Regions from separate parts of the Streptomyces sp. NPDC042371 genome, predicted to be linked through region 3. Evidence: riboswitches for the same ligand, from Rfam matches in the RefSeq annotation. Region 3 holds a riboswitch; each other region holds the start of a gene.
The links. A riboswitch is a leader RNA that binds a small molecule or an ion and turns the genes downstream of it on or off. The one in region 3 is predicted to bind cobalamin.

Region 1 (3,265 bases), on a different contig from region 3:
CACGGACCCGCGGGGTCCGCTGGGAGCGTCCGGCTCGCGAAGAGCCCTCGGCTCACTCATGGCAGGAACCTTTCCAGTACGAGGGTGAGGGCCACCAGGCCCACGAGAAGTGCCGCGCCCGCCGTGATGAAGGGGCGCGAGATGCGGGCCTCGGGCACCAGGACGCGCAGGGTGCCGTCGTAGCCGCGGCCCGCGAGCCCGGCCTGCAGACGGCTCGCCCGGTCGAAGGCGCGCACGAACGCGGTGGCGCCGAGACCTGCGAGGGAGCGCCAGGTGGCGGCGCGGGTGGTGTGCCCGAGCCGGGCGGCCTGCGCCTGCCGGATGCGGCTCATGGAGTCCAGGAGCAGGAAACTCATCCGGTAGGTGACGAGTGCGACGTCCACGACCGGTGCGGGCACGCCCGCTTTCACCAGGCGGGGCAGCAGGTCCGACATCGGTGTGGTGAAGGCGAAAAGCAGCACGCCGAGCGAGGCGGCGGAGGTCCGCAGGAGCAGCCCGCCCGCACGCGCCGGACCGCCCTCCGCGAAGGTCACGAACCCTTCGGGGCCGCCGACTTGGACGAGCAGGGTGAGTGCGCCGGTGACACAGAAGCCGAGCGGCACGCGGTAGGCGCGCCACAGCTTGCGGGGCGGCACACCGGCGGGGCCGAGCAGCAGGACGACTGCGGCGGCCAGGACCAGGACGGCGCCCGGCCAGGGCGGCAGCGAGATGGCGAGGATCGTGAGGCCGAGCCCGAGCACGGCCTTGTCCACGGGGTGCCGGCGGCGCCAGCGACTGCTGTGCGCCGCCGCATCGAGGGGCAGCACGCCGGGTCAGACCTGCTCGGTCTCGGCCCGGGCACCGTCCGCGCCGACCGGCGCGTCCGGCCCGGCAGCCCGCTCCGCACGCGCCTGTTCCGCACGCGCCTGTTCCGCGCCTTGCTTGCGGCCCTTGCGCAGCCCGAAGTAGTAGGCGAGGACGCCCGCGCCGAGGGCGGCCTGCAGGGCGAAGAGCGCCGACTCGACCTCCCCGGACGGGGGTTCGTACAGCGGCGAGAACCACGGCTCGTAGTCCGGCTTGATCTCGGTGATCGCCGTCTCGGCCTGGGCATCGGCCCCGGCGAACGGCTCCTCCTCGTCGTCGCCGAGTCCCAGCGCGATCGGCAGCACGGCGAGCGCGGCCACGATGAGGAGCAGCAGGGTGTTGATCTTCGCGTTGCGGCTCATCAGGCACTGGCCCCCGTCTGCGTCTCGGTCGACTTTGTCGGCTCGGCCGACTTGCTCGGTTCGGTCGGCTTGGTCGTCACGTCCGTCTGCTTGCGCTGCAGCAGCACGCCGAGGCGCGTGAGTTCGCCCTTGCTCGACTGCACGAGGAGCCGCATCACCAGGACGGTGAGGAGTCCTTCGCTGACCGCAAGCGGAATCTGCGTGACGGCGAAGATGCCGCCGAACTTGCCCAGGGCGCCGAGGAAGCCGCTGCTGGGGTCGGGGAACGCCAGGGCCAGCTGGACGCTGGTGACGCAGTACGTGGACAGGTCGGCGACGAACGCGCCGAAGAACACGGCGACCATGAGCGGCACGTCGTACCGCTTGAGGAGCCGGTAGACCGCGTATCCCGCCCAGGGCCCGACGATCGCCATGGAGAACACGTTGGCGCCCAGGGTGGTGAGCCCGCCGTGGGCGAGCAGCAGCGCCTGGAAGAGCAGGGTGATGGTGCCGAGCACCGTCATGATCGGTGGCCGGAACAGGATCGCCCCGAGTCCGGTCCCCGTCGGGTGCGAGCAACTGCCCGTCACAGAAGGGATCTTCAGGGCGGAAAGGACGAACGTGAAGGCTCCGGAGGCGCCGAGGAGCAGGGTGCTCTCCGGGTGTTCCTTGACTTCACGGGTCAGGGAGCGGACTCCGTGTACGACGAACGGCGCGGACGCTACGCCCCAGGCGATCGCGTGCGCCGGTGGGAGGAAACCCTCGGCTATGTGCATGGCTCGGCAGACCCTCTCCAGCACCTCGTGGATGGACAACGCGCCTTGGCCGGTCTCCTGGCTGACGGGTCGTACCGACCGGACTCCGCCTTCCCGGGCACGTGAGTACCCAGTGGCTGCCGCGAGGGCTGGAGCCGGACTTCCCGATCACAGTGGCGAGGGCCGCACCGGCATCACACCGGATTTCCCGTTCACCAAGGCGTGGCGACATTAGTGCGCAACGGACGTGCTGACAACTTGCGGGCTCGTTGCGCCGGTGGCACGCGCGAGCGCGCATACACCACGTGCGCCCCTGTTCAGAGGCTGTGCACCGAGTTGGCAGGTGGCGTGGAGCGGACGCGGCAGGGGGGCGCACAGGGGACGCAGAAGTGGGTCTGGAGCCGTCAGCTCCGGGCGTCCGGCGGCGGGGGCGGCTTCGGCGCTCCGCGCGGGGGTGCGATCTTCGCGTACGCGACGGGGGATCCGGCGGCGGCCGGGACCTTCTCCGCGGCGCGGTCCGGGTTCGGCGGCAGCAGTACGTCACGGCGGGCACCCGGGTCCCAGCCGGTCTCCACGACGCGCTTCTGCACGACGATCGCGCCGAAGAGGACGGCCACGCCGATCAGCAGCATCAGGACGAACCCGCCAGTCTCCTCCGTCTTGGCCGCATAACCGACGAGTGTGCCGAACCAGCCGAAGTCGGCGCCCCCGAAGGTGGTGTTCTCCTCCCCGAAGGCGCCGAGGACCTTCAGGAGCAGCGCGGGCAGGAAGGTGATGATGACGCCGTTGACGAAGGCGCCGAGGGCCGCGCCGCGGCGGCCGCCGGTCACGTTGCCGTAGCCCCCGGCCGCGCGCCGGTGAAGAAGTGCGGGACCAGACCGGGCAGGACGAGGGCGAGTCCGAAGGCCGGGTGGAAGATCCAGGCGAGCAGGCAGAGGCTGACGAGGCCGCCGACGAAGCTGGAGATGAAGCCGATGGGGACGGCGTTCTGTGCGTAGGGGAAGACGATGGGCGCGTCGAGGGAGGGGACCGCGCCGGGCCCCAGTTTCCTGGCGATGCCCTGGAAGGCCGGGACGAGTTCGCCGAGGATCGTGCGGACGCCGAAGAGGATCACGGCGACGGCGATGCCGAACTGGAGGCCCTGCATGTTCGCGCCAGTCGGCCGCGGGCGCGTCGAAGGGCACGGCTGCCACGGGGAGGATCTCGTTCAGCGCTGCCATGTCCATGATTCTCTCCGACGCGCGCGGCCCGGCACGTCCGCAGCGCCGTTCGGGGCGGAGCCACGCTGGGGCGCCCCCGGAAAGAGTGACCTGGCGAGGGTGGATG
Region 2 (3,265 bases), on a different contig from region 3:
GCTCACGAAGAACGGCCTGCCGCTCATCGGCACCACGGCCTCCGCCGCGTTCATGCTGGTCGGCGTCTGGATCAACTACCAGTGGCCGGGCGAGGCGTTCAACTACGTCGTCTCCTTCGCGACCATCTCCGGCATGTGGGCCTGGATCATGATCCTGGCCTGCCAGATCCGCTACCGCCGCAAGGCCGACCGCGGTGAGCTGCCGCAGTCCACCTTCCGGGCCCCGGGCGCCCCGTACACCAGCTGGTTCGCCCTGCTCTTCATCGGCATGGTCATCGTGATGATGGGCATCGACAAGGACGCGCGGATCTCGCTGTACGCCGCTCCGGTCTGGGCCGCGATCCTGACGGTCTCCTACCTGATCCTCAAGAGCCGCAACCCGGAGGCCGCGGCCTTCAACAAGCGCAAGATCGGCGCCTCCGGCGGGGTCTCCTCGGAAGACTCCCTCTCCAAGGACTGAGGCTCCCCAAGGCCACCGTCCAGCATTCGGGCCCGCGCGTACCACACTTCGGTACGCGCGGGCCCCTCTGCTTATCCTGGCTGCCATGCTGACCATCACCCAGGCCCTCCACGACCAGATCGTCGCGCACGCGCGCCAGGACCACCCCGACGAGGCGTGCGGCGTGGTCGCGGGCCCGGAGGGCACCGGACGTCCCGAGCGGTTCATCCCGATGCTGAACGCCGCCCGCTCGCCCACGTTCTACGAGTTCGACTCGGGTGACCTGCTCAAGCTCTACCGCGAGATGGACGACCGCGACGAGGAGCCGGTGATCGTCTACCACTCGCACACCGCCACCGAGGCGTACCCCTCGCGCACCGACATCACCTACGCCAACGAGCCCGGCGCGCACTACGTCCTGGTCTCCACGGCGGACACCGACGACGCGGGCCCCTTCCAGTTCCGCTCGTACCGGATCGTGGACGGCGAGGTCACCGAAGAAGAAGTAAAGGTCGTCGAGGCATACTGAGCTTTACTCAAGAGGGCGGCAGGAGCCAGGAAGCCGGTGCGAAACCGGCACGGTCCCGCCACTGTGACCCCACTCCGAAGCCGGGGCGGGGGAGTCAGGAACTGACCTGCCGTCCTCCTCCACGCAACGCAGGGGACGCGGAAATCCCCTGGAGGAGGCAGTTCAGCCATGTCCCGCCACACCGGCATACGCGCCCTGGCCGCCGCGGCCCTGCTCGTCCCGCTCGCCGCGTGCTCCTCGTCGGACTCGGGCGACGCGGGCGGTGACACCAAGCCCGCGGCCAAGACCGCCGGATTCCCGTACACCGTCACCAACTGCGGTGTGAAGACGACGTACGACGCACCCCCGAAGCGCGCCGTCACCATGAACCAGCACGCCACCGAAGTCATGCTGGAACTCGGCCTCAAGGACCACCTCGCGGGCACGGCCTACCTCGACGACAAGGTCCTGCCGCAGTATGAGAAGGCGTACGACTCCATCCCGGTCCTCGCCAAGGAGTACCCCTCCTACGAGAAGCTGCTCGCCGCCAACCCCGACTACGTGTACGGCGGATACGCGAGCGCCTTCCTCGCGAGCGACGGCCGCAGCCGCTCCGCGCTCGCCAAGTCCGGCATCGAAAGCCGCCTCAACGTCGAGGGCTGCGCGAAGCGGCCCGTCTCCATGGACGACGTCTACCGCGAGATCCGCGAGGTCGGCTCCACCTTCGGGGTGCGGGCCCGCGCGGACAAGTGGGTGAGCGGCGCTCAGCGCGAACTCGCCGCCACCGCAGAGAAGTCGAAGGGCAAGAAGTCCCGCTCCGTCTTCGTCTACGACAGCGGCGACAAGACCGCGTTCACGGCGGGCGGCCGCGGCATCGGCAACGACATCATCAAGCGGGCGGGCGGCCGCAACGTCTTCGCCGACGTGGACAAGTCCTTCAGCGACGCGTCCTGGGAGTCCGTCGTGAAGAACAGGCCCGAGACCATCCTGATCCTCGACTACGGCGCCACGACCGTCGCCCAGAAGAAGAAGCGCCTCCTCGACGATCCGGTCCTCCAGGACGTCCCCGCCGTCAAGAACAAGAGCTTCGCGGTGCTGCCGCTGTCGGACATGGTCACGGGAGTACGAGCACCCGAGGCGGTGAGGAAGCTGGCGGCGCAGCTGTGAGCGGCCAGCGCACCCAGCTGCGGGAGAGCAGCCCCGCGGGGCAGGGTTCCCAGCCCGTCCGGCGTTTGACGAGCCCGAAGGGCGATCGGCGGAGCTCAGGGGGGCGGCGCCTGGTCGTCCTGACGGTGCTCGCCGTCGCCCTCGCCGCCGTGACGCTCGCCGGGCTGGCCCTCGGTTCCGTCCGCATCCCCACCGCCGACGTCCTGGAGATCCTCACGGGCCGCGCGGAGCCTTCGCCGTTCCGCACCATCGTCCTTGACGTGCGGCTCCCGAGGATCATCCTCGGAGCCACCGTCGGAGCAGGACTCGCCGTCATCGGCACCGTCCTCCAGGCCCTCGTCCGCAACCCCCTCGCCGACCCGTTCCTGCTCGGCGTCTCCTCGGGCGCCTCCGTCGGCGCGGTCGGCGCGATCGTGCTCGGCTCCGCCTTCGGCCTCGGCGCCGCCCTGTCGACCAGCGTCACCATCCCGGCCGCCTCCTTCGCGGGCGCCCTGATCTCACTGGTCCTCGTCTACGCCCTGGCCCGCAGCGGAGGCGGCGGCTTCGCCACCGGCAGGCTGATCCTCGCGGGCGTCGCCGTCTCGTACATCCTGACCGCGCTGACCAGCCTCATCCTGGTCACCGCCGACAGCGCGGACCACCTCAAGGAGGTCCTGTACTGGACGCTCGGCGGCCTCGGCAACGCCCGCTGGGACATGCTCGCCCTGCCCTGCGTCACCCTCATCCTCGGCACGGCCCTCCTGATGTCGATGGCCCGCCCCCTCGACCTGCTCCTCGCCGGTGAGGAGGGCGCCACCGTCCTCGGCCTGGACGCCACCCGGTTCCGTGCCGGAGTCTTCGTCCTCGCCTCGCTCCTCACCGGCGCCCTGGTCGCCTACAGCGGAGCCATCGGATTCGTCGGCCTGATGGTGCCGCACGCCGCCCGCATGCTGGTCGGCGCCGCGCACCGCGCACTGCTCCCGGTCGTCGCGCTGATGGGCGCGGTCTTCCTGGTCGCCGCCGACCTCGCCGCACGCACCGTCGCCGCGCCGCAGGACATCCCCGTCGGCGTGCTCACCGCGCTCACCGGCGGCCCGTTCTTCCTGTGGCTGCTGAGGCGGCGCAACGAAGGAGTACCGGCATGACCCAGCCGCCGCCCGCCGGTGAACTGC
Region 3 (3,265 bases):
CGCCGTCGTCCCGAAGAACGACGCGAACACACCGCCCCGGTCGATGTCCCCGACCACCAGGACGGGGAAGCGGGCGGCGCGCGCTATGCCCATGTTCACGATGTCGGTGCGCCGCAGGTTGATCTCGGCGGGGCTGCCCGCGCCCTCGCAGATCACGGCGTCGTAGGTGGACCGGAGCTCCTCCAGGCAGCCCACGACGGTGTCGAGCAGCGCCGCCTGGCGCCCTCCGTGGTAGCCGCGCGCGCTCATCTCGCCGACCGGCTTGCCCATCAGGACGACCTGACTGGAGCGGTCGCCGCCCGGCTTGAGCAGTACGGGGTTCATCAGCGCGGTCGGCTCGACGCGGGCGGCCTGTGCCTGCATGGCCTGCGCCCGCCCGATCTCGGCGCCTTCGCGGGTGACGAAGGAGTTGAGGGACATGTTCTGCGCCTTGAAGGGCGCGACGGAGACGCCCTTGCGGGTCAGCCACCGGCAGATGCCCGCGGTGACGACGCTCTTCCCGGCGTCGGAGGTGGTTCCGGCGACGAGCAGTCCACCGCTCACGAGGCTCTCCCTGACTTACTGGATCTGCTGGACCTGCCGGACGTCAGCCGGGCGGCGGCCGCGACGCCGAGGGCCAGCAGGCCCACGCGCCGGGAGAGCTTCACCGCCCGCTCGATGTCCGCCACGCGCACGTCGTGCCCGTCCGCGTTGAGCACGGGCCGGTGCTCGACCCGTCCCGCGTACGAGAGGGTCCCCCCGAGGCGTACGCCCAAAGCCCCCGCGAAGGCGGCTTCGACGGGCCCCGCGTTGGGGCTCGGGTGTTTCGCGGCATCGGAACGCCATGCCCGCACCGCCCCCGAGGGCGAGTCCCCCGCGAGCACGGCCAGCGCGGCGGTGAGCCGCGCCCCGGGCCAGCCGAAGACGTCGTCGAGCCGCGCCGAGGCCCATCCGTAGCGCCGGTAGCGCGCGGACTTGTGCCCGACCATCGCGTCGAGGGTGTTCACGGCACGGAAGGCGACGAGTCCCGGCACCCCGCCGACGGCGCCCCACACGAGCGCTCCCACCACGGCGTCGGAGGTGTTCTCCGCGACGGACTCCACGACGGCCCGCGCGATTCCGTCGGCGTCCAGCGCCTGCGGGTCCCGCCCGCACAGATGGGGCAGCCGCTCCCTGGCGACCTCGATGTCACCGGCCTCCAGCGCCCCGCCGACGGCCCGCGCCTCGCGCCCGAGCGAGGTCCCGCCGAGCACGGCCCAGGTCGCGGCGGCGGTCAGCGCGACGGATGTGGCGGGGGAGCGGCGTACGAGAGAAGCGGCGAGCGCGGCGGCACCCGCCGCGCCCCCGGCGCAGACCAGGATGTGCAGCGCGCCCCACCCGCGGTGGTCCCGCCACAGCACCCGCTCGACGGCGCCCGCCGCCCGCCCGAACGCGGCGACCGGGTGGCCCCGGCGGGGATCGCCGAGCAGCAGGTCACCGAGGAATCCGGTGGCGGCGCCGTACGCGAAGTCGCGATCGGCACTCATGGGCTCAGCCCGCCGTCGTGCTGAGGAGAGGACTCGTACTCAGGGAGGGAACCGGCACCGGGCGGCCGCGCATGGCGATATGTCCTCACTCAGGGTGTCCGCGCCCTGGTTCGACGTGATCGGTGGCGAGAGTTCCTGGCTCACGGGGAGGGTTCTCCCCGGTGACAGTGGCGGGACCGCGCCGGATTCGCACCGGCTTCCTCTTCTGCCGCCGTAGTTGGCCCCGGCAGTCCACCACGGTCCCCGAACGCCCGTCAACTCGCCGTTGACCTGCGGCGGGAGAGTGTGTTGGGGCCCACACGGGGGTCCTCACACACGGGTGGGGCGCGGAGCGTTCCATACGCTCCGCGCCCCACCCGGGAACGCTGCCGTCAGGCGACGATCAGATAGATCCCGTACGCCACGGCCGCCGCGCACAGCGCGAAGCAGGCGTACGCGCCGGTGCGCGCCATGGTCGCCTGGCCGCCCGTGGAGGCGGCCGCCTTGTCCTGCTGGGAGAGGCCGACGATGCCGAGCGTGAACAGGCCCACCAGGGCCACCGTCACCGCGAGGCTGACTCCGAAGACGGAGCCGAGAGCTGCCCAGTCGATGCTCATGCTGATCTGTCCTTACACCGTCGCGGGCCGGGCGGGGTCCGCCATGGCGCCGGTCGTGGTCGTGGTCGGGGCCGTGACTCCGGCCTTGACGGACTCGTCCGCGACGGTCGAGGCGGCCAGGGTGCCCGTGGGGGGCGGCGTGACGGCGGCGATCGCGGTGGTCACGACGCCCGCGGGCTCGGCGCCCGTGGTGTCGTCGGCCGCGCGGATCTCGTCGTCGGTGACGTTGGTGTGGTCGACGGCGTTGCGCCGCGAGAGCACCCAGATCACGGCCGAGCCGCCGACGAGCAGCGCGGCGGTGACCGCGATGCCCCAGGGGCCCTGCTTGGTGAGGAACTCGGCGCCCGCGCCGACCAGACCGGCGGCCGGCAGGGTCAGGCCCCACGCGACGAACATCCGGGTCGCGGTCGACCAGCGGACGACGCCGCCCTTGCGGCCGAGGCCCGCGCCCATCACGGCGCCGGAGCAGACCTGGGTGGTGGAGAGCGAGAAGCCGATGTGCGAGGAGGCGAGGATCGCCGTCGCGGCGCTGGTCTGGGCGGCGAAGCCCTGCTGCGGCGCGAGGTCGGTCAGGCCCTTGCCCATCGTGCGGATGATGCGCCAGCCGCCGAGGTAGGTGCCGAGCGCGATGGCGATACCGGCCGACACGATGACCCACATCGGGGGGTTGGCACCGGGGTTCAGGACGCCGCCCGTGATGAGGGCGAGCGTGATGATGCCCATGGTCTTCTGCGCGTCGTTCGTGCCGTGGGCCAGCGAGACGAGACCGGCGGAGGCGATCTGACCCGCGCGGTAGCCCTTGGCGGTGGACTTCTGGTCCGTGTTGCGGCCGATGCGGTACGTCAGGCGCGTGGCCAGCGTCGCGGCGATGCCCGCCACGAGCGGGGCCGCGACGGCCGGGATCAGGATCTTGGTGACGACGGTGCCGCCGTTGATCGACGACCAGCCCATCGACATGACCGCGGCGCCGATGAGGCCGCCGAAGAGTGCGTGGGAGGAGCTGGAGGGCAGGCCCACCAGCCAGGTCAGGAGATTCCAGAGAATCGCGCCGACGAGCGCGGCGAAGATGACCTCTGTCTTGAGGCCGTCCTCATTGACGATGCCGCCGGAGATCGTCTTGGCGACTTCCACCGAGAGGAAGGCACCGACGAGGTTCAGCACGGC

Region 1: linked by a shared signal. The riboswitch ahead of AC068B_RS27695 (energy-coupling factor ABC transporter permease) and the one ahead of AC068B_RS36495 (cobalamin biosynthesis protein) in region 3 are both predicted to bind cobalamin.
Region 2: linked by a shared signal. The riboswitch ahead of AC068B_RS05120 (ABC transporter substrate-binding protein) and the one ahead of AC068B_RS36495 (cobalamin biosynthesis protein) in region 3 are both predicted to bind cobalamin.

What each region holds. Positions count from the first base shown of each region.
Region 1 is NZ_JBWKAP010000009.1:213,867-217,131, reverse strand. Features, by position in the region: gene AC068B_RS27710 (energy-coupling factor ABC transporter ATP-binding protein) at 1-60, opposite strand, end outside; gene cbiQ (cobalt ECF transporter T component CbiQ) at 57-806, opposite strand; gene AC068B_RS27700 (energy-coupling factor ABC transporter substrate-binding protein) at 813-1,205, opposite strand; gene AC068B_RS27695 (energy-coupling factor ABC transporter permease) at 1,205-1,960, opposite strand; cobalamin riboswitch at 1,991-2,174, opposite strand; partial or broken gene AC068B_RS27690 (PTS transporter subunit IIC) at 2,344-3,086, opposite strand.
Region 2 is NZ_JBWKAP010000001.1:1,156,341-1,159,605, reverse strand. Features, by position in the region: gene AC068B_RS05130 (amino acid permease) at 1-460, shown strand, start outside; gene AC068B_RS05125 (M67 family metallopeptidase) at 546-968, shown strand; cobalamin riboswitch at 972-1,092, shown strand; gene AC068B_RS05120 (ABC transporter substrate-binding protein) at 1,137-2,114, shown strand; gene AC068B_RS05115 (FecCD family ABC transporter permease) at 2,180-3,238, shown strand; gene AC068B_RS05110 (ABC transporter ATP-binding protein) at 3,235-3,265, shown strand, end outside.
Region 3 is NZ_JBWKAP010000018.1:15,048-18,312, reverse strand. Features, by position in the region: gene AC068B_RS36500 (cobyric acid synthase) at 1-543, opposite strand, end outside; gene AC068B_RS36495 (cobalamin biosynthesis protein) at 540-1,505, opposite strand; cobalamin riboswitch at 1,616-1,756, opposite strand; gene AC068B_RS36490 (hypothetical protein) at 1,877-2,101, opposite strand; gene AC068B_RS36485 (inorganic phosphate transporter) at 2,114-3,265, opposite strand, start outside.